One region of the Paenibacillus sp. FSL W7-1332 genome, then DNA from elsewhere that is predicted to be linked to it. Evidence: a T-box and tRNA genes for the amino acid it is inferred to sense, from the RefSeq annotation. Region 1 holds a T-box; the other holds one or more tRNA genes.
What was found. The T-box of region 1 lies ahead of metG (methionine--tRNA ligase). A T-box ahead of a tRNA ligase gene usually reads a tRNA of that ligase, here a tRNA-Met.

Region 1 (10,611 bases):
AACATGTATCTTTAGTAATGCTTTTCATAAATAGAAGATTAGAGGACTAGTAGTATCGAAATCAAATGATAGGTCCCACGTAGGGGAAGATTGGTATAATATGGCTGTTTTTTTCGCATGGGAAGGACATATGTAGAAGGATGTCGTATTCCCACACCATATATCTTTCTTAGTCGGTTACCGCGGGCAAGTCTTTTTTTGGAATAGCGTTTCAACAGAATGGCTTACCTTTCATGGTAACTCGCAAGCTTAACTGTCAGAGGGAGAGGGGTGATCATCCTTGTACAACTAACGGCTTGAAACGAATCGAGGACATCGGCTGATGTTTTGGTTCATGGCAATTAACGCGTTACATAATGATGCTAAAGGAGACCTCGTTACATACACAAGCGAAGTGATTCTTAAAGAGATCATGCAGGATTATTGAAAAAGGTTAGGTGTGTAGGGAATGGGGTGGAAACGTCGAATGTGCGCGATTTTCGGTAAAAACATGAAGGCGGGAAGCTAGTTGCCTTTCTCTTAACTTGCAACCAGCACCACTATGCCTTTTACCGCGCACCCGCCATAATGCAGCAGCTTTCACGGTTCGTGAAATGAAAGTGTATGCATGGTTTAATCGACGGATGAATTCATTTGACAGCATCGGAATGGCTCAAAAGCCTTCCCATTGAAGATAGGGAGGAAACAATGAAAAGAAAACCGATAATCAATCGGCGTTTTAAGTATTTGATGGCGGTTTTCATCATTTTGTTCGGTCAGCTTCTACCTCTGTACCCTAAACAGGCTGAGGCAGCTGCGGATAACTGGCTGAATTTTAAATATGATGGATTCTCCCAAGATACGGTCAATCAATTTACCTTGAATGGTAATGCCACGATTCCTCAAGGGCAAAATTTTATACGATTGACACAACCGACTACGTTACAGAGTGGCGCCGCATTTAACAATACTGCGCTGTGTCCTAGAGACAATTATTCATTCAGCACGGCCTTTTCTTTTAAAATGAGTAACCCGAGCGCTCAAGGCGCAAGCGATGGATTGACTTTTACGCTCCAGACTGGCACAACCAGTCAGAATATGAACGGTGGCGGCTTGGGATATTACGGCATTAGTCCGAGTTTTGCCGTTAAATATGACACGTTTAAAAACGATGTTTATAAGGATCCTTCTTCAAACTACGTTGGACTTGCGGTAAATGGAGACGTAGTGAATCAAGCAGGCTGGTATACCGATTTAGACAGCACCAGCTTCAAATTGTCTAACGGAACCCAGTACTATACGTGGATCGATTACAATAGTTCAACTCAGAAGGTTGAGGTATATCTGGGCACTTCGCCGGATCGGGCAAATGCCAGCAAGGTTTTAGACGTCAATGGCATCGATCTTAGTTCGATATTTGGCGGCCAATCGATTCATGCCGGTTTTACGGGATCAACAGGGTTGCCGAATTACGAGACGCATGATATCCATAGCTGGTATTTTGTGAATGCATACGCACCGATTGATACTCTCAATCCGAACAATACTTACAAAGTGAACGAGGCACCCGTTGTGCCGGATGATTCAAAAGTCGCCGCGGTAAATATGCCGGTCTCGGGACAAGTAATCGGCACCGACCCGGATGGAGATCCATTGACGTACGCCAAAGGCGCGACGGATCCTCAGAACGGAACTGTGACGGTTAATGCGGACGGAACTTGGTCGTATACGCCAGCACAAGACTTTATCGGTACTGATAGCTTCACCGTCATCGCCAATGACGGCAAATGCGCCACAGCCGAAGCTACGATTAACGTTGAAGTATCGGATTCGGTTCCTCCAACGACTCCGCAACCGCCTAATGCGTGTGGAGACCCAGTGGCCTTGATTAACGGCAGTTTTGAAGAAGGACCTGAACGAGGATCCTTTGATCCAGTCAACAGTCCTTTTATGTTCTATCAGGATGAAGTGCCAGGATGGATGACAACGGATACAGGTAATGGAGCCAATGTTCACTTAATTGAAATTTGGGATTACGCTCAGGGTTATCCTGATCCTGAAGTTAAGCAGCAACCGGCCCCTGTTGACGGTAATCGATATGCGGAGTTAAATGCCGTTGAGAACGGTATGTTATACCAAGACGTACCGACCACACCTGGACAGACAATCTATTGGAGACTCTCCCATAAGGGTCGGTATGGAGTGGATACGATGCAGGTTCGCATTGGTCCGGCAACAGACAATCCCTATGATACGGTTCAACAAAGACAAATGTCGTCAGGGAACACGGCGTGGGAAACCTATACAGGAACATATACCGTTCCAGCTGGACAAACGATCACTAGGTTTGGGTTTGAAGCCGTTTCGACATCCAGTGGATCAATCGGTTACGGCAACCACCTGGACAACATCTTCCTGGGAACCGAACCATGTGTTATCGCAGACAAATCCGTTTCTCCTGCTGGAGACGTTTTTGAAGGCGATGAACTCACCTACGAAGTCACAGTTAAAAATGAAGGTGGAGACGTTGCCGCCAATACGATCTTCGAGGATGTAATTCCAGAGGGCACAGAATATGTTCCAGGCTCCATGAAAATGGTGAGCGGGACTAATGCTAGTGATCTAACCGATGCAGATGATACAGATGCAGGGCACTTTGACGGCAGCAAGGTGATCATTAGGCTCGGGGATTTGCAGAATACCAAAGACTTGCCTGACGGCATCACGGTTCAATTCAAGGTGAAAGCATTATTCAGCCATGTCGGCCAGACAGTCACCAATAAAGCGGCTGTTGATTACAAGAACTTACTCATAGACAAGGATGAAACGACCGAGTCGAATGAGACGACGAGTCAAATTATCGAAAGAGAAGTTGTCAATGCCTGCACAAGACCCGTTGCATTAATTAACGGCAGTTTCGAGGAACCTGCTTATACGCCTGGTGATCCGAAAACCCCTACAGGTCCAGGGTATACATTCCCACAGGATGAGAACGTGCCGGGATGGCATACAACCGACTCAACAGGACGATATGACATTTTTGTTAAGAGCTTGATGGAGGCACCTGGGACTCCTGCTGGAAACAAACATGAGGTAATCCATGGTGAGCAGTTTGCAGAAATTAATAGCTTTGAGAATGCGACGTTATATCAGGATGTCGAGACTACTCCTGGACAAACCATTTATTGGCGCCTAGCTCATAAAGGTAGATTCGGCGTTGACACCATGGCTGTAAATATTGGTTCAGGCAATACGGCTCCGGGAGATCTTCCGACTGTTCGTACAATGTCAACCGATAAAGACGCATGGAAATATTATTCTGGAACTTACACCGTTCCGGCTGGCCAGACGGTAACACGATTTGGATTCGAAGCCATATCCTCTGCTGGCGGAAATATCACCGGTGGAAACTTCATTGATGATGTTTTCCTTGGAACCGAGCCGTGCGTCATAGCCGAAAAGTTCGTTTCCCCTGTAGGACAAGCCCTTGTCGGGGATGAGATTACTTACGAAGTCAACATCAAAAACGCAGGTGGAGACGTTGCCGCCAATACGGTATTTGAGGATGCAATTCCTGCGGGCACGGAATACGTTCCGGGTTCGTTGAAAATCGTAAACGGACCAAATGCTGGCGATCTAACCGATGCAGACGATCAAGATGCTGGACACTTTGACGGGCAAAAGGTAACCATCGAGCTAGGCGATTTGCCGAATACGACCAATTTGCCTGATGGTATTACCGTTCAATTCAAAGTCAAAGCATTATCCGACCGTGCGGGAGACTCCGTCTCCAATAAAGCGAATGTGGGGTATAAAAACCTACTCACTAATGAAGACGAAACAACCCCGTCCAATGAAGTAACAACATCTGTAGAGTACAGAGAACCAAAATTAGAAGCTAATAAAACAGCTGAACTGTTTGAAAAAGCTACCGGGAACACCGACGCAACGCATCCGGAAGTCGGGGACACGCTGCTCTACACGATTCAAACACGCAACACCGTTACAGGCAGCCTAGTGACCAACCTGACGATCTCGGACGTGATTCCAGCGGGTCTGGAATACGTACCGGGTACGTTGAAAGTCGACGATGTGCAAGTCACCGATGACCAAGATGGCGATAAGGGCCATTTCGTTAACGGTAAAATCTTCGGTCAGTTCGGAGATGTGACCGGTACCGGGTGGCACAAGGTGACGTTCCAGGTCAAAGTGCAGTCGGGGCAGGCCGGCAATGACATCCGCAACGTGGCTGAGGTAGATGGCGACAATGTCACCACACCGAGCACGCCGGAGCAAATGGTTGAGGTTTATCCGCGTGAAACTTCGCTGGAGTCCACGAAAACAGCGGAGCTGTTTGAAAAAGGTACCGGCAATACCGACGCCGCACATCCGGAAGTCGGAGACACGCTGCAGTATACGATTCAAACGCGCAACAACATCACAGATAGTCTAGTGAGAAACCTGACGATCTCGGACGAGATTCCAGCGGGTCTGGAATACGTAGCGGGTACACTGAAGGTCGACGACGTACAAGTTACCGATGATCAAGATGGCGACAAGGGCCATTTCGCAGACGGTAAAATCTTTGCCCAGTTCGGAGATGTTACCGACACCGAATGGTACAAGGTAACGTTCCAAGTCAAAATATTGCCAGGACAAGCCGGCAAAGTGATCCGCAATGTGGCTGTCGTGGACGGCGACAATGTCAATACGCCGAAAACACCTAGGGAAGAGGTGGAGATTTATCCTCACGCACCTTCTCTGGAATCCACGAAAACCGCGGAAATGCTTGAAAAAGCAGCCGGAAACACCGACGCCGCGAATCCGGAAGTCGGAGATACCCTGCTTTACACGATTCAAACGCACAACACGATCGAAGATAGTCTGGTAACCAACCTGACGATCTCGGACGAAATACCAGCTGGTCTGGAATACGTAGCGGGTACCCTGAAGGTCGACGACCTGCAAGTCACCGATGCTCAAGGGGACGACGCGGGCCATTTCGCTAACGGAAAAGTCTTCGCTCAGTTTGGGGATGTGACCGATACCGAGTGGCACAAGGTGACATTCCAAGTGAAGGTGCTGCCGGGTCAAGCCGGTAAAGACATCCGGAATGTAGCTGCCGTGGATGGCGATAATATCACCACGCCAAGCACGCCGGAGGAAGTCGTCGAGGTTTATCCGCGTGAAACCGCGCTGGAGTCCACGAAGACTGCGGAGCTGTTTGAAAAGGCAACCGGGAATACCGATGCCGCGCATCCGGAAGTCGGGGACACCTTGCTTTACACGATTCAAACGCACAACAAGAACGAAGATAGTCTGGTAACCAACTTGACGATCTCAGACGTGATTCCAGCGGGTCTGGAATACGTAGCGGATACGCTGAAGGTCAACGACGTACAAGTTACCGATGACCAAGATGGCGACAACGGCCATTTCGCTAACGGTAAAGTCTTCGCTCAGTTTGGAGATGTTACCGATACCGCATGGCACAAGGTGACGTTCCAGGTTAAAGTGCTACCGGGACAAGCCGGTAAAGACATCCGGAACGTAGCTGTGGTGGATGGCGATAATATCACTACGCCAAGCACGCCGGAGGAAGTCGTTGAGGTTTATCCACGCGAAACCGCGCTGGAGTCTACGAAAGCCTCTGAGCTGCTTGAAAAAGCGGCCGGGAACACCGACGCTGCACATGCTGAAGTCGGGGATACGCTGGAATACACGATTCAAACCCGCAACACCGTCTCTGATAGTCTGGTGACCAACCTGACGATCTCGGACGAGATTCCAGCGGGTCTGGAATACGTAGCGGGTACACTGAAGGTCGACGACGCAGCCGTCACCGATGATCAAGATAGCGATGCTGGTCATTTCGCGAACGGCAAAGTCTTTGCCAAGTTCGGAGACGTGACCGATACCAAGCCGCGTAAAGTGACGTTCCAGGTGAAAGTATTACCGGGTCAAGCCGGTAAGGACATCCGGAACGTGGCTGTGGTCGATGGTGACAACGTCACCACACCTAGCACGCCGGAGGAAGTCGTCGAGGTTTATCCACGTGAAACCGCGCTGGAGTCCACGAAGACAGCTGAGCTGCTTGAGAAAGCGGCCGGGAACACCGACGCTGCACATGCTGAAGTCGGGGACACCTTGTCTTACACAATTCAGACCCGCAACACCGCCTCCGACAGTCTGGTGACCAACCTGACGATCTCGGACGTGATTCCAGCAGGTCTGGAATACGTAGCGGGTACGCTGAAGGTCAACGACGTACAAGTCACCGATGATCAGGATGGCGACAAAGGCCATTTCGCAAACGGAAAAATTTTCGCCGGTTTCGGGGATGTTACCGACACTGAGTTGCGTAAAGTGACGTTCCAGGTGAAAGTATTACCGGGTCAAGCCGGCAAGAATATTATCAATATTGCGGCCATAGAGGGCGACAATGTTGGTACACCGGACAGACCAAGAAATGAAGTCGAAGTTTATCCGCGGAATCCGCAGATTGAAACAGATAAGTCTGTAACGAATACGAATGTAACCAAGGCCACGTATGAGGTCGGGGACACCATCACGTATACGATTCGTGTGAGAGGTGTTGTCAACGATACGTATCTGGAGAATCTGACGATTACCGATACGCTGCCAGCTGGGCTGGAGTACGTTCCAGGCAGCTTGAAAGTGAATGGTGTCACGGTCACGGATCCGAAAGACGATGACGCTGGTCATTCGGTTACCGGAGACGTATATGGCTCATTTGGCAATGTAAAGGATACCGACTGGCATACGCTGGAGTTCCAGGCCATCATTCTGCCGGGACAAGGCGGGCTGACAATCGAGAACACGGCACGGGTAACCGGCGATAATATCGATCAGCCAGGTGAACCGACGGAAAAAATGGTCGTTGAACCGGAACCGCCAGTAGAACCGCCAATCGATCCGCCAACCGATCCACCAGTCAACCCACCGGTAGATCCGGATCCACCGGTTACACCGCCTGTAACGCCGCCTGCTCCAGTGATGGAGTCACGGAAGACGTCGCGGGATCTCAATGGCGGCACTATCGCGGTCGGCGATACGCTGGAGTATACGATCTCTGCCCGCAATACCGTTGCCGGCAGCTATGTATCGAACCTGATGATTGCCGACATCCTGCCGGAAGGGCTGGTATATGTAGCAGGCAGTCTGAAGGTGGACGGCGTTTCCGTCACTGATCTCGCCGATGGGGACAAAGGCCAATACGTGAACGGCAAAGTGAGCGGTAACTTTGGACGGATTACGGATACCGAATGGCATACGATTACGTTCCAGGCAACCGTCAAGGCGGGACAAGCCGGTCATACGATCGAGAACATCGGTGAAGTTACAGGTGATAATGTGACTAGTCCGGAGAAGCCATCCAATGTCATCGAAGTAACGGACAACGAGAACAACAATGACAACAATACGAACCCGGGTGGAACGGGAGATTCCGACAGCGATTCAAATGAGGACCCGAACGGAAACTCGAACGAAGACACGGACGGAGATTCCAACGGGAACCCGGATGAAGACTCGAATGGAGACACCGACGGGGATTCGAATACCGGGGTACAAACACCGGACGATCATGACGATTCAACCTTAGGCGTATCGGATTCGACTCCACGAGATCCGGATCAATCCGGAGATCAGGGAACGAACGAGCCTAACAGAAATAAATTGCCGAATACAGCTACGAATATGTACAGTTTTATGTTAGCCGGGGCGATTATGCTTTTTGCAGGTTTGCTTCTGCTCAGAAGAAAAAAAGTATAGGCTAAAAAAGCCGCCCCCCAAGTGAATTGAACTTGAGGGGTGGTTTTTTTAATGTATAAGTAACCTTTTAGAGGAATAAGGTCTTGTAGGTATAAGGTGGTTTAGTCTCTCAGAGAGGGACACACTTCTTCGACTATCGAGACTTTCTGGACTGCCATATTATGTCCAGTTCTTGCTCTTACTCAGCGCATCCTTACTAAAAGAGTCCAAGTATATGTGTGCTTTGCACAGAGTAGTAAAAACGACATGACTCAAAGGAAGATAATACTGCAAAATCATGATCTCCGACACCTCAGCGCAGAGTCGAAGGAAGGGGTTTAAAACTCAGGCGGGCTTTTACTGTACCCACTTGACTTCAGAGCAGCGTTCGGGTATGATTTCCAGTAACTTGAATAACGTTAGACAAAAGCAATGAAGAGAAAGAGTACCTTGGCGACGTCTTTGAACAGAGAGCCCCGGCTGGTGAAAAGGGGTAAGGAAAGAACCTAGGGAATATGGTCTCTGAGCTGTGCACCGAAACCCTGTAGGGTAGTAGGCTGTGCCGGATCCCGCACCCGTTAACGTGCTAGGGTATACACGCGATACATGGCGTCGTACCCGAAGAGGTGAATGCCGCAAGGCATGAATGAAATTGGGTGGTACCACGTGAGCGGCAAGCTCTCGTCCCTTTTGGGATGAGGGCTTTTTTTGTTGTCTAAATAAAGGAGGAAGATTGACATGGCGAACATTTTTATCGGCGGTGCCTGGCCTTACGCTAACGGGTCCTTACATTTGGGGAGACTTGCAAGCCTCTTGCCCGGCGACGTGTTGGCACGTTATTTCCGCGCGAAAGGTGATCAAGTCCTGTACGTATCCGGTAGTGATTGTCATGGAACGCCTGTGGCGGTTCAAGCCATTCAGGAGGGCGTGGCTCCCGGGGATATTGCGGATCGGTACCATAGGGAGTTTGTGGATTGCTTCGAACGGCTGGGTTTCTCCTACGATTTGTACACGCGAACCGATCAGGCGTTTCATCACGCGGTAGTGCAGGAGTTGTTTCTGAAGCTGCTGGACAACGGACATCTGTACCGTAAAATCGTGCTGCAAACGTATTGCGAAACCGATCGACGGTTTCTGCCGGACCGCTATGTGGAAGGAGACTGCCCTGTATGCGGCAGCAGGGCCCGTGGCGATCAGTGCGACGCCTGCTCCACGATACTTGATCCGTCCGACCTGACGAACAGGACCTGCAAAATTTGCGGAAACCCTCCGGTGGAGCGTCCTACTGAGCATTTTTACGTATCGCTGTCGCATTTTCAGGGGGAGCTGACCAATGACCTGAATAACGCACAAGGCTGGCGGGACAATGCGGTGCAACTGACCCGCAGATATCTGGAGGAAGGCCTTCAGGATCGGGCGGCTACAAGGGATCTGACGTGGGGCGTAGATGTGCCTATTCCGGGATTTGAGGATAAGAAAATCTATGTCTGGATCGAAGCGGTAAGCGGCTATTTATCCGCCAGCAAACAGTGGGCCGCAGAGACGGGCGGTGATTGGGAATCCTTTTGGCTCAAGGGGAGGGATGGGATTACGGCTTACTATGTTCATGGGAAGGATAATATCCCGTTTCATACGCTGATCTGGCCAGCGCTGCTGAAGGGGACCGGTGACCTGCATTTACCGGACCGAATCATATCTTGCGAGTACATGACGCTGGAAGGGAAGAAGTTCTCGACCAGTCGGAATTGGGCGATATGGGTGCCGGATGTGTTAAGCCGTTATCAGCCGGACTCCATTCGTTACTTCCTCATTGCGAACGGACCCGAGAAGCGGGATACCGATTTCTCTTGGAGGGAGTTCATTCACAGTCACAATGGCGAACTGCTTGGCGCATTTGGGAATTTCGTCAACCGTACTTTGGTGTTTGTGAACAAATCGTTTGAGGGGAAAGTGCCCGAGGGCTGCATATCCGAAGAGTGGCAGAGCAGAGTTGAGGCATTGTATCGCGAGGCTGGGGCGCTTATTGAGGGTGGGCGACTGAAGGAAGCGTTGGAACGGATTTTTAGCACAGTGCGCCTGGCGAACAAATATTTTGATGAACGGAAGCCGTGGATTCAGGTCAAGGAGGATCATGAAGCGTGCCGGACAACGCTGTTTATTTGTGTTCAGATCATAGCCAATTTGGCGAATCTGCTGCAGCCGTTCATTCCATTTTCTTGCAATAGGATACGGGACTTTCTCTCGCTGGAGCAAGCGGCGTGGGAGTGGAGCCATGTTCCGGCTGGCAGGCCGATTCATGACGTAGAGCTATTATTCGAGCGGATCGATCCAAGCCGGATTGAGGAGGAGACGCGCAGGCTGGGGGAGCTGTCCCTCTAATGATAGGACTCTACGTTTCTCAAACTCCCAAAAGGCGAGTCGATGGAGTTGGGAGGCGCGAGGAGCTATTGTCGTTATGATGCAAATCGTACGATACCCTGGAGGTAAAATAGGAGCTGCATCAAGGATCTAGGGATCTGGAGACAAGGGATCTGGGTATCAAGGTATGGAGAGTTAAGGATAGGATCGAGGAAAGGAATCAAGATACCGGGAGTGAGGATTAAGTAATTAAGGTATGGAGAATCGAGAGTTGAGGATTGAGGAATTAAGTAATTAAGGTATCGAGCGCAGAGGATTGAGGAATCAAAGTATCAAGGCACCGAGAACGAGAATCGAGGAATCAAAGTATCAAGGCAACGAGAGCGAGAATCGAGGAATCAAAGTATCAAGGCAACGAGAGCGAGAATCGAGAATTAGGGAATTAAGGTATCAAGGTAACGAGAGTCGAAGTAAGGCATCGAGGGGCGACGGCTCAAGGAC
Region 2 (10,611 bases), 1.7 Mb from region 1:
AACGACAAGACGGCCTTGACTTGTCATCGTTGTCCCGTTGCGAGCGATCCGCGTCGGAAGCACGCAATCGAACATATCCACACCACGAATCGAGCCCTCAATCAACGCATCGGGTGATCCGACTCCCATCAAATAGCGAGGCTTATTGTTCGGCAGCAGGGGCACCGTGTAATCCAGCACTTCATACATAAGCTGCTTCGATTCTCCCACACTAAGTCCACCAATAGCATAACCCGGGAAATCCATGGAAGTCAAATCACGGGCGCTCTGACGGCGCAGATCCTCATGCATGCCTCCCTGAACGATGGCGAATAGGGCTTGGTCTTCCGGTCTGGCATGACTCTTCAGGCAGCGTTCAGCCCAGCGAGAGGTCCGCTCGGTGGATTGTTTAACGTACTCATACTCTGCAGGATAAGGCGGGCATTCATCAAAAGCCATCATAATATCAGATCCGAGCGCGTTCTGAATCTCCATCACAACTTCCGGGGAGATAAACAGTTTATCTCCGTTCAAGTGGGAACGGAAATGTACGCCTTCTTCCGATATTTTTCTCATTTCTGCCAAGCTGAATACCTGGAAGCCGCCGCTATCGGTCAGGATCGGACGGTCCCAGTTCATGAATTTGTGCAGTCCGCCCGCTTCTTTCACAATATCATGTCCAGGACGCAGGAAGAGGTGATAGGTGTTGCTCAAAATAATATGGGCATCCATGGCTTTTAACTCTTCCGGGCTCATGGTTTTTACGGTTGCCAATGTTCCGACAGGCATGAATGTCGGCGTATCGATCACGCCGTGCGGGGTGTGCACTCTGCCGAGCCTGGCACCTGATTGTTTGCACGTTTTAATATGTTCATAAGTAACAGCTGCTGCCATGGTGATAACCAACCTCCGAATTAATAGATAAACATCGCGTCGCCAAAGCTGAAGAACCGGTATTCCTTCTCAACAGCCTCCTTGTACGCTTTCATAATGTGTTCGCGACCGGCCAGCGCACTAACCAGCATAACCAGCGTGGATTTCGGCAGATGAAAATTCGTGATCAGCGCATCCACGACGGTAAAAGCATAACCGGGATATATGAAAATGCTCGTCCAGCCGCTGCTTTCTCGCAGAGGCTCGCCGTTTCGCTCCGATCCAACCGTCTCCAGCGTTCTGCAGGAAGTGGTTCCTACAGCGATAACCCGGCCGCCGCGCCGCTTCGTCTCATTCAGCAGCTCAGCGGTTTCCTGGGAGAGGGAATAGTACTCTTCATGCATGACATGATCCTCAACCTGATCCACGGACATCGGACGAAATGTCCCCAGTCCGACATGCAGGGTGATGAAGGCGATGTCCACTCCCTTGGCCTGGATCTGTTCCAGGAGAGCCTCCGTGAAGTGCAGGCCAGCCGTCGGTGCAGCTGCGGATCCCTCATGCTTCGCATATACGGTCTGATAACGATCGCGGTCATCCAGCTTTTCCTTAATATATGGCGGGAGCGGCATTTGCCCCAGTTCATCGAGGATTTCTTGGAAAATCCCCTTATACGAGAAGGATAAGGTGCGGGCACCCATCTCTCCTTCTTCCTCGATGACCGCTTTTAATTTTCCGTCGCCAAAGGAGATGACGTTTCCCTTTTTCAGCTTCTTGCCAGGTTTTACAAGTGCTTCCCACCGGTCTTGCCCCATATTCTTCAGCAGAAGGACCTCTGCCTTCGCACCGGTGTCTTCCTTTGCACCGAATAATCGGGCCGGGATTACCTTGGTATCGTTTAATACAAGCGTATCTCCCGGATTCAGGTAGTCTATGATGTCCGCAAACGTTTGATGGCGTATATCTCCGCTCTGTTTATCCAGCGTGAGGAGCCTGGAGGAACTTCGATCCAGCAGCGGTGTCTGCGCAATTAAATGTTCGGGTAATTCAAAATCATACAAATCCACATTCATGTCGGTCAGTCCTTCGTAATAGTCGTGTTGCGGTAATAGTGTTGGAGTATCTGCTTGTAATCATACCCTTCGTCTGCCATTCCCTTGGCACCCCATTGAGACATGCCCAGGCCATGACCAAAGCCTTTGCCGGTAAATTTAAAGCCGGGAGAGCTTTCAATCACGCGCGCTTTCCCCGTTCCATTCATCACTACGGTGCCGGAACCTTTGACATTTCCGTTGCCGCTCCCTGAGATGACGGACACCGATTGGCCGCTTGAAACCGTTGATACCGCACCATTCGCGCTCAATACAGTATAACTTCCGGTTGATTCAATATCAAACAATGTGCTTGGCAAACCGTTAAAAGCCGAGCGGAACATATCGGGATATTTCACGTCCAGCACTTGACCGTTGGCTTTAACCGCAAGGGCACGTCCAGACGGGCCTCGCTCCGTTACATCCAGCGAAGTAATGGAAGCAGGCAGGCTATTGGAGGTTTTTCCTTTTAGAGAGGCAAGCAATTGATCCGAAGTATAGGGACCGCGAACCCAGTCATAGCTGTTGGATTCCGCCACTTTCTCTAGGACGACAGCCGTTTCGCCCGGATTCATCTTGCCTACAGGCTCAACGTTCGATTGGATCAATGGGAGTGGACGCACGTTCGTATCCTTGGCGGTAACCGTCATATACAGGAGTCCTGCCGATGTTTTGTTTCCGGTTTCCTTCACATTGTCCTCACGTACATAACCTGTAACGCCACTCGGAAGAAGTACATGATACCAAGATTTAAGCGCTGCCTGGGACGAGGAGTCTCCAGGGCTTTCCACCGCGGCAAACAGATCGTTACGGTTACCCCACACCTCGGTGGAATCTGCCGTCATTCCTCCGCTATTGGATGAAAAGACCGTTTCCACAATTTTACCGTCCTTCATGACAACTTCGCCGTCGGTTGCATCCACTGCTTGAATAATGCTCGGATACTCATAGGCGGTCCCGTAATAAGCCTGGCTTAACGTTGTGTCCACGACATGAGCTACTTCGAACTTATTACCTTGGAAGAGCGCATAGCTGCGGGCTGCCACAGCCTGTGCTTTCAGTGCTTCAGTCCCCCAGGTAGACGGCACCTCGGCTCCAACGACGGAATACAGGTACTGCTGGAACGGGAGCTCATTGACAAGATACAATTGACCGTTCTTTTGTCCGATCTCCAAAACGCCTCGATACGAACGATCCGATCGTTCCTTCACATTCGTCCCGGCGCCTGAAGTCCCTTCTAGCCGCAATACGGACTGACCACCCGACAACATATAATGCTGTGTCTCTTGAGGAGTCGCCAGGTTGAGACTTACATCTCGTCTCATAATCAGACCTGCAGCGGATGCATTCTGTTCAACGAGGGAGCCGGATAGTTTAGAAGCTTCCTGTTTGACTGCAGCCAGATCGGCTGTGTTGGCTGCCTCGCCGACCCACACCTCATAAGCGGATGCACCTCCGCTGGGCACCACAACATTAAACGCATCCATGCCGGCATCCACATACGTCTTACGCACAGACTCGGCTTCAGCCTCCGATCCGTACGATCCTGCTGACAGATGCAGCCCGCCTTTAACCGAAGGCGTTTGACCATTCAGATGAGCAGCCGCCGTCTTTGCCGTTCGCGCAGCCCCGTCCAAGGCCGCTTTCTCTGTTTCGTACATACCTGCATATAGTTTGTAAACATTGCCGTCCGCAAACAGCAACGGTTTGTCATTCGTCGCTTGCAGTTTTTTTGCTGCTTCCGAAGCCGTTTTCCAATCCGTGGTCTCAAGCACCTTGACGCGGTATGTATCCACACTCATTCGGACCTGCTGGTTTGCTGGGATGTTTATCAAAGCCTGCTGTGCACTGGATGCAAGCAGCGATGCCGTCAGAGCCTCAGCGGATTTCAGTGTTACGGCATTGGTTATTGATTTATACTGGCTTCCCAGATCCAGGAACATCGCAACACGAATCGTATCTATTGAAGGAGCGGCCGCATGTACCGCAGGCGCGCTCCATAAGGTTCCGGCAACAGCCAATGACAAGAGTCCTTTGGTGGTCCAACCGAATAATGATTTCGTCCAGTTCCTATCCATTTACGTATTTCCTCCTGTAGCTATTAGGATTTGGTATGAATGTAATGATTCTATAATCTAACGACGATCCTCAGGGAAGGGAATACCTAAATGTTGATAAGCTGTGGGCGTTACAACTCGTCCCCGGGGTGTACGCTGCAAGAAACCGATCTGTAGGAGATACGGTTCATAAACATCTTCAATGGTTTGGCTTTCTTCTCCAATGGTTGCCGCAATGGTATCGAGACCTACTGGTCCCCCGCGGAAGCTTTTGATCATGGCATTCAGCATTTTATGATCGATAAAGTCCAGACCCATCGGGTCGATCTGCAGCATCTTCAACGCTTCCTGAGCGATGCTAGGCGTGATCATGCCATCTCCTCGAACCTGGGCGTAATCACGCACCCTTTTCAAGAGTCGGTTGGCTATGCGTGGCGTCCCGCGCGATCTCAGGGCAATCTCTTCTGCTGCCTCTCCTAATATCTCGATCCCCAAAAGATCGGCATTGCGCGACACAATGTAACTCAACTCGTCGACCGTATAGAATTCCAGACGGCTTACCACGCCAAATCGGTCCCTTAGCGGCGCTGAGAGCAATCCAGCCCGGGTGGTGGCGCCAATTAAGGTGAACGGTGGCAGATCTAGACGAACCGAGCGTGCGCTTGGCCCTTTGCCGATCATAATATCCAGCGCAAAATCCTCCATCGCCGGATACATCACTTCCTCTACCGTCCGGTGCAGGCGATGGATCTCGTCAATAAACAGGACGTCTCCTTCCTGCAGATTGGTGAGAAGCGCAGCCAGATCTCCCGGACGCTCAATGGCCGGACCGGAAGTCGTACGGAGATTAACGCCAAGCTCGTTGGCGATAATATTCGCCAGCGTCGTTTTTCCGAGTCCTGGAGGTCCGTACAACAACACATGGTCAAGCGCTTCGTTACGCATTTTTGCCGCTTCGATATATACCTTGAGATTTTCCTTAACTTGATTCTGTCCTATATATTCAGCCAAATAACGTGGACGAAGACTAAGCTCGACAGCCTGCTCGTCCATCATCAGATTGGCGGAAATAATTCGATCATCCATCTATTAAACTCCTCTCCTGCAGCGATCCTCTAGCCGGCGTATAGCTGCTGCAGTGCCCGTTTCATCAGCACGTCAACGGATTCACCGCTTGCGGCAGAATCCTTAATCTTAAGCCAGACCTTATCCAGCTCGCTATCCGTATAACCAAGAGCCTTCAGTCCTTCACGTGCCTCAGACCACGCCGAGCCGTCAGCTTCCGGTTCAGGCTCCTGAATGGCAAACAGACCGGTCATCATGCTCGCATTTCCGAATCCCTCGAGCTTGTCCTTCAGATCCAGAATCATGCGCTGCGCTGTTTTCTTACCGATTCCCGGAAGCTTGATCAAGAAGGATACATTCTCTTGGTAGATCGCGGAAACCACATGGTCCGGAGATCCCCCGCCCAATATGCCGAGCGCCACACGCGGGCCGATTCCCGAGACTTCGATCAGTTTACGGAACAGCTTCTGTTCCTCCCGCGTCGGAAATCCAAACAGCAGGATGGCATCCTCACGGACATGATGATGGGTAAACACCGTAATAGTTCCTTCGGTTTTGGCAAAAGCATATGGATTCGGGCAGAACACCCGATACCCTACCCCTTGAACATCCAATACAATATATTCACTCTCTAAATGGACAACCTGTCCCCGTAAAAAATCGATCATTTTCGCAATACCTCATTTAACTTGGAATTCAGTGTATAGGAATGAGCGTGGCAGATCGCTACAGCCAGTGCATCCGCCACATCATCAGGTTTGGGAATGCTCTGCAGCTTCAGGAACATCCTGACCATCTCCTGCACCTGTTTTTTCTCGGCCTTTCCATAACCGACAATGGCCTGCTTCACCTGCATCGGCGTATATTCTGCAATCGGGAGCCCGCGCTGGACCGCAGCCAGGATGAGCACTCCTCTGGCCTGTGATACAGACATCGCCGTGGTTACATTCCGGTTAAAAAATAACTTCTCGAAAGCAACGGCCTCAGGCTCATATTTATCAATAAGCTGCCCCATGCCCTCGTACACGTGGTGCAGCCTCTCTTCATCCGGAGTATGGGCTTCCGTCTGGATACAGCCATACTGTACCGGCGTGACTTTACTTCCAACCTTATCTACAAACCCGAAACCTACAATCGCAATCCCGGGGTCGATCCCTAAAATGCGCAAACCAATCTCTCCTCTGATGAAGCGAACATATGTATCGTTCTCTCATTATAACAAAAGATCGACCACTGTTGAGGAAAAACTTTGATCCTTTAAGCACCGGTTACGTATCCTCTGTATTGAGACCGCTAACATACCTGTGCAACGCAAAAAACTGCCCGGGAAATTTCCGGGCAGCAGCATTTTCGGTCACCAAGCGACAAGGCTGGGAGGTTCTATGGGGTCGGGTTCATGACATTTTCAGCCATATCCCGGGCATAGTCGCTAAAGGTTGACAGAACACTGTTATACTCTTCCATATCTTGAATTCGAATACCTTCCTCAAGCTGCTGGATCACATCTCTAGGCAAAGACGACTCCATCGAACCGACATCCAGCTGAAAGAAGGTCCGCATCACTTTCTCTTCCTCCGGTGGTCCATCAAACAAGGTTAAGTTTCCGTTGGAATCAATGCTCATATAGGCTTGCCTCTTACAGGTGGGTGAAAGGTCGGATACGGTTTGCTCCAGCCAGACTTCACCCTTGTTATCCAATCGTCCCTGCCATAAAGGATTTTTATTCATCAGTTCATAAATACCATCCGCCGTAAGCTTTCCCATATCCTGTTCTTCGATGCCACATACATAGGTGATCCGAACATGAACATGCTTCTTTCCCTTCGAGGTATTCAGCTTTTGCATGAATTCCCTCTGATCCTGCCGGCGTTCTTCCAACTTATCATCCTCAATCTGCAAGTAATGCATCGTTTCTACGGCCAGTGGCGTATCGTCGGATGCAGCAGTGAGCAGCTTATTCATCTGATCCTTTATATTCTGGCCGGACCATATCATGATACCTGCGATCAATAGGATCGCACAGGACCAAATCGCGCGTCTCCAGCGTCTCCAGCGTTTTCTGAACAGCTTCTTAAAGAAATGAAAAACACTCAAGGTTATCCCCTTCTATTCAATGTTTTTCATATTGTGACCGGGAAGCTGCCAAATTATTCAGTTCCGCTTTTGCCATCAGCCTCATTTTCAATCCAAAACAAAGAAAGACCGCCTTCAGTTACACTGAAAGCAGTCTTTCGATCGAATCGGGATGACACGATTTGAACATGCGACCCCCTGGTCCCAAACCAGGTGCTCTACCAAGCTGAGCTACATCCCGTTATTTAATGCCGGTGAAGGGACTCGAACCCCCACGGTTTCCCTCACGATTTTGAGTCGCGCGCGTCTGCCAATTCCGCCACACCGGCACAATGTAATTTCATAATGAGTTAAGTAATTGTTTAAAAAATGGCACGCCCTGAGAGATTCGAACTCCCGACCTTTTGATTCGTAGTCAAACGCTCTATCCAGCTGAGCTAAGGGCGCAAAATGGAGCGGACGACGGGAATCGAACCCGCGACCCTCGCCTTGGCAAGGCGATGCTCTACCGCTGAGCCACGTCCGCAATGTAATATGTATTCCGTCTTATGCTCTCTTGGTAAAGATGGTGAGCCATGAAGGACTCGAACCTTCGACACCCTGATTAAAAGTCAGGTGCTCTACCAACTGAGCTAATGGCTCTTATTACTAAGAGTAAATGGCGGAACTACGGGATACTCTCTCTTCGTTCGAGACTGCGAAGTCTATACTAACGAAGATGCTGCTTCGACGAACCCATGATGGATTCTCATCCCTGAAGCTTATAAGAATGGCGGAACTGACGGGATTCGAACCCGCGATCTCCTGCGTGACAGGCAGGCATGTTAGGCCTCTACACCACAGTTCCAAGAGGCATTATCGCTATCGCGATATAAATTGGTTGCGGGGGCAGGATTTGAACCTACGACCTTCGGGTTATGAGCCCGACGAGCTACCGAACTGCTCCACCCCGCGTCATTATAAAGGGTTGCTTGTATGGGGTCCCCGAAAAGTAATCGGAATCACCTACGAAGCATGTGCTTCACTTTTTGAGGATAAATCATGGTGGAGGCTGAGGGGATCGAACCCCCGACCCTCTGCTTGTAAGGCAGATGCTCTCCCAGCTGAGCTAAGCCTCCGTCTGGATTGATCTTAAAAGAAAGTGGTGACCCGTAGGGGATACTCTCACTTCGTTCGAGACTGCGAAGTCAATGCTTACGAAGATATCCTCCGACGAACCGACGGGATTCTCATCCCCTGATGCAATTAAGAAAGTGGTGACCCGTAGGGGATTCGAACCCCTGTTACCTCCGTGAAAGGGAGGTGTCTTAACCCCTTGACCAACGGGCCATATATGAAGTCCTTGCTGGCGGAGAGAGAGGGATTCGAACCCTCGAGACGCTTTTGGCGCCTACACGATTTCCAATCGTGCTCCTTCGGCCAACTCGGACACCTCTCCATAAGTGGCTCCCCGAACAGGACTCGAACCTGTGACAACTCGATTAACAGTCGAGTGCTCTACCAACTGAGCTATCAGGGAATATGTATCCGCTTGGCGACGTCCTACTCTCCCGGGACCCTTCGGTCCAAGTACCATCGGCGCTGGAAGGCTTAACGGTCGTGTTCGGTATGGGTACGCGTGGAACCCTTCCGCTATCGCCACCAAACGTATATTCAGGATCCGGCATCGCCAAATGCCGTGATCATCCTCCTTGCAAGTATAGCTTGTACACTTACAATTCAGTTTTGATCACCTGAAAACTAGATACGAAACGAAATTTGCGTTGATTAGAATCCGTAGCATTACCCGATGTGGTATCGGGGTCCCCGGAAAGTATTCGGCGTTGCTCCAAAGCTTCGCTTCACTTTTTGGGGTCATTTGGATAAGCCCTCGACCGATTAGTATTGGTCAGCTCCATGCATTGCTGCACTTCCACCTCCAACCTATCTACCTCGTCGTCTTCAAGGGGTCTTACTAGTTGGGAAATCTCATCTTGAGGGGGGCTTCACGCTTAGATGCTTTCAGCGCTTATCCCGTCCGTACGTAGCTACCCAGCCATGCTCCTGGCGGAACAACTGGTGCACCAGCGGTACGTCCATCCCGGTCCTCTCGTACTAAGGACAGCTCCTCTCAAATTTCCTACGCCCACGACAGATAGGGACCGAACTGTCTCACGACGTTCTGAACCCAGCTCGCGTACCGCTTTAATGGGCGAACAGCCCAACCCTTGGGACCTACTTCAGCCCCAGGATGCGATGAGCCGACATCGAGGTGCCAAACCTCCCCGTCGATGTGGACTCTTGGGGGAGATAAGCCTGTTATCCCCAGGGTAGCTTTTATCCGTTGAGCGATGGCCCTTCCATGCGGTACCACCGGATCACTAAGCCCGACTTTCGTCCCTGCTCGACTTGTAGGTCTCGCAGTCAAGCTCCCTTATGCCTTTGCACTCTTCGAATGATTTCCAACCATTCTGAGGGAACCTTGGGGCGCCTCCGTTACTCTTTAGGAGGCGACCGCCCCAGTCAAACTGCCCGCCTGACACTGTCCCCGTACCGGATCACGGTACCAGGTTAGAACCTAGATACGATCAGGGTGGTATCCCAACGTCGCCTCCACACAAGCTGGCGCTCATGCTTCTTAGGCTCCCACCTATCCTGTACAGATCGTACCCAAATCCAATATCAAGCTGCAGTAAAGCTCCATGGGGTCTTTCCGTCTTGTCGCGGGTAACCTGCATCTTCACAGGTATTAAAATTTCACCGGATCTCTCGTTGAGACAGCGCCCAAGTCGTTACGCCATTCGTGCGGGTCAGAATTTACCTGACAAGGAATTTCGCTACCTTAGGACCGTTATAGTTACGGCCGCCGTTTACTGGGGCTTCGGTTCACAGCTTCGGATTGCTCCTAACCGCTCCCCTTAACCTTCCAGCACCGGGCAGGCGTCAGCCCGTATACTTCGCCTTACGGCTTCGCACAGACCTGTGTTTTTGCTAAACAGTCGCTTGGGCCTTTTCACTGCGGCCCCCTCGGGCTATTCACCCTACCGAGGCACCCCTTCTCCCGAAGTTACGGGGTCATTTTGCCGAGTTCCTTAACGAGAGTTCTTCCGCGCGCCTTAGAATTCTCTTCTCGCCTACCTGTGTCGGTTTGCGGTACGGGCACCTTCACCTGACTAGAGGCTTTTCTTGGCAGTGTGAGATCATGACCTTCGCTACTATAATTTTCACTCCCCATCACAGCCCAGCCTTATCGATGTGCGGATTTGCCTACACATCAGCCTCACTGCTTGGACGGACATCCATCAGTCCGCGTCACTACCCTCCTGCGTCACCCCATCGTTCATAACGGTTTACGGTGGTACAGGAATTTCAACCTGTTGTCCTTCGATTACGCCTTTCGGCCTCACCTTAGGTCCCGACTTACCCTGAGCGGACGAGCCTTCCTCAGGAAACCTTGGGCTTTCGGCGGATCAGATTCTCACTGATCTTTTCGT

Region 2: it encodes a tRNA-Met, which carries the amino acid that the T-box ahead of metG (methionine--tRNA ligase) is inferred to sense. The anticodon was not compared.

The regions. Positions count from the first base shown of each region.
Region 1 is NZ_CP150209.1:275,715-286,325, forward strand. Features, by position in the region: partial or broken gene MKX98_RS01310 (Ig-like domain-containing protein) at 730-1,743, shown strand; partial or broken gene MKX98_RS01315 (DUF11 domain-containing protein) at 2,326-2,790, shown strand; gene MKX98_RS01320 (isopeptide-forming domain-containing fimbrial protein) at 3,265-7,773, shown strand; T-box leader at 8,176-8,444, shown strand; gene metG (methionine--tRNA ligase) at 8,491-10,131, shown strand.
Region 2 is NZ_CP150209.1:1,932,687-1,943,297, reverse strand. Features, by position in the region: gene tgt (tRNA guanosine(34) transglycosylase Tgt) at 1-873, opposite strand, end outside; gene queA (tRNA preQ1(34) S-adenosylmethionine ribosyltransferase-isomerase QueA) at 894-1,925, opposite strand; gene MKX98_RS08385 (SpoIID/LytB domain-containing protein) at 1,931-4,021, opposite strand; gene ruvB (Holliday junction branch migration DNA helicase RuvB) at 4,079-5,086, opposite strand; gene ruvA (Holliday junction branch migration protein RuvA) at 5,116-5,733, opposite strand; gene ruvC (crossover junction endodeoxyribonuclease RuvC) at 5,730-6,233, opposite strand; gene MKX98_RS08365 (BofC C-terminal domain-containing protein) at 6,446-7,159, opposite strand; tRNA gene MKX98_RS08360 (tRNA-Pro) at 7,306-7,379, opposite strand; tRNA gene MKX98_RS08355 (tRNA-Leu) at 7,388-7,467, opposite strand; tRNA gene MKX98_RS08350 (tRNA-Arg) at 7,509-7,585, opposite strand; tRNA gene MKX98_RS08345 (tRNA-Gly) at 7,590-7,664, opposite strand; tRNA gene MKX98_RS08340 (tRNA-Lys) at 7,705-7,780, opposite strand; tRNA gene MKX98_RS08335 (tRNA-Asp) at 7,909-7,985, opposite strand; tRNA gene MKX98_RS08330 (tRNA-Met) at 8,016-8,092, opposite strand; tRNA gene MKX98_RS08325 (tRNA-Val) at 8,181-8,256, opposite strand; tRNA gene MKX98_RS08320 (tRNA-Glu) at 8,393-8,467, opposite strand; tRNA gene MKX98_RS08315 (tRNA-Ser) at 8,485-8,576, opposite strand; tRNA gene MKX98_RS08310 (tRNA-Asn) at 8,582-8,657, opposite strand; rRNA gene rrf (5S ribosomal RNA) at 8,668-8,784, opposite strand; rRNA gene MKX98_RS08300 (23S ribosomal RNA) at 8,997-10,611, opposite strand, start outside.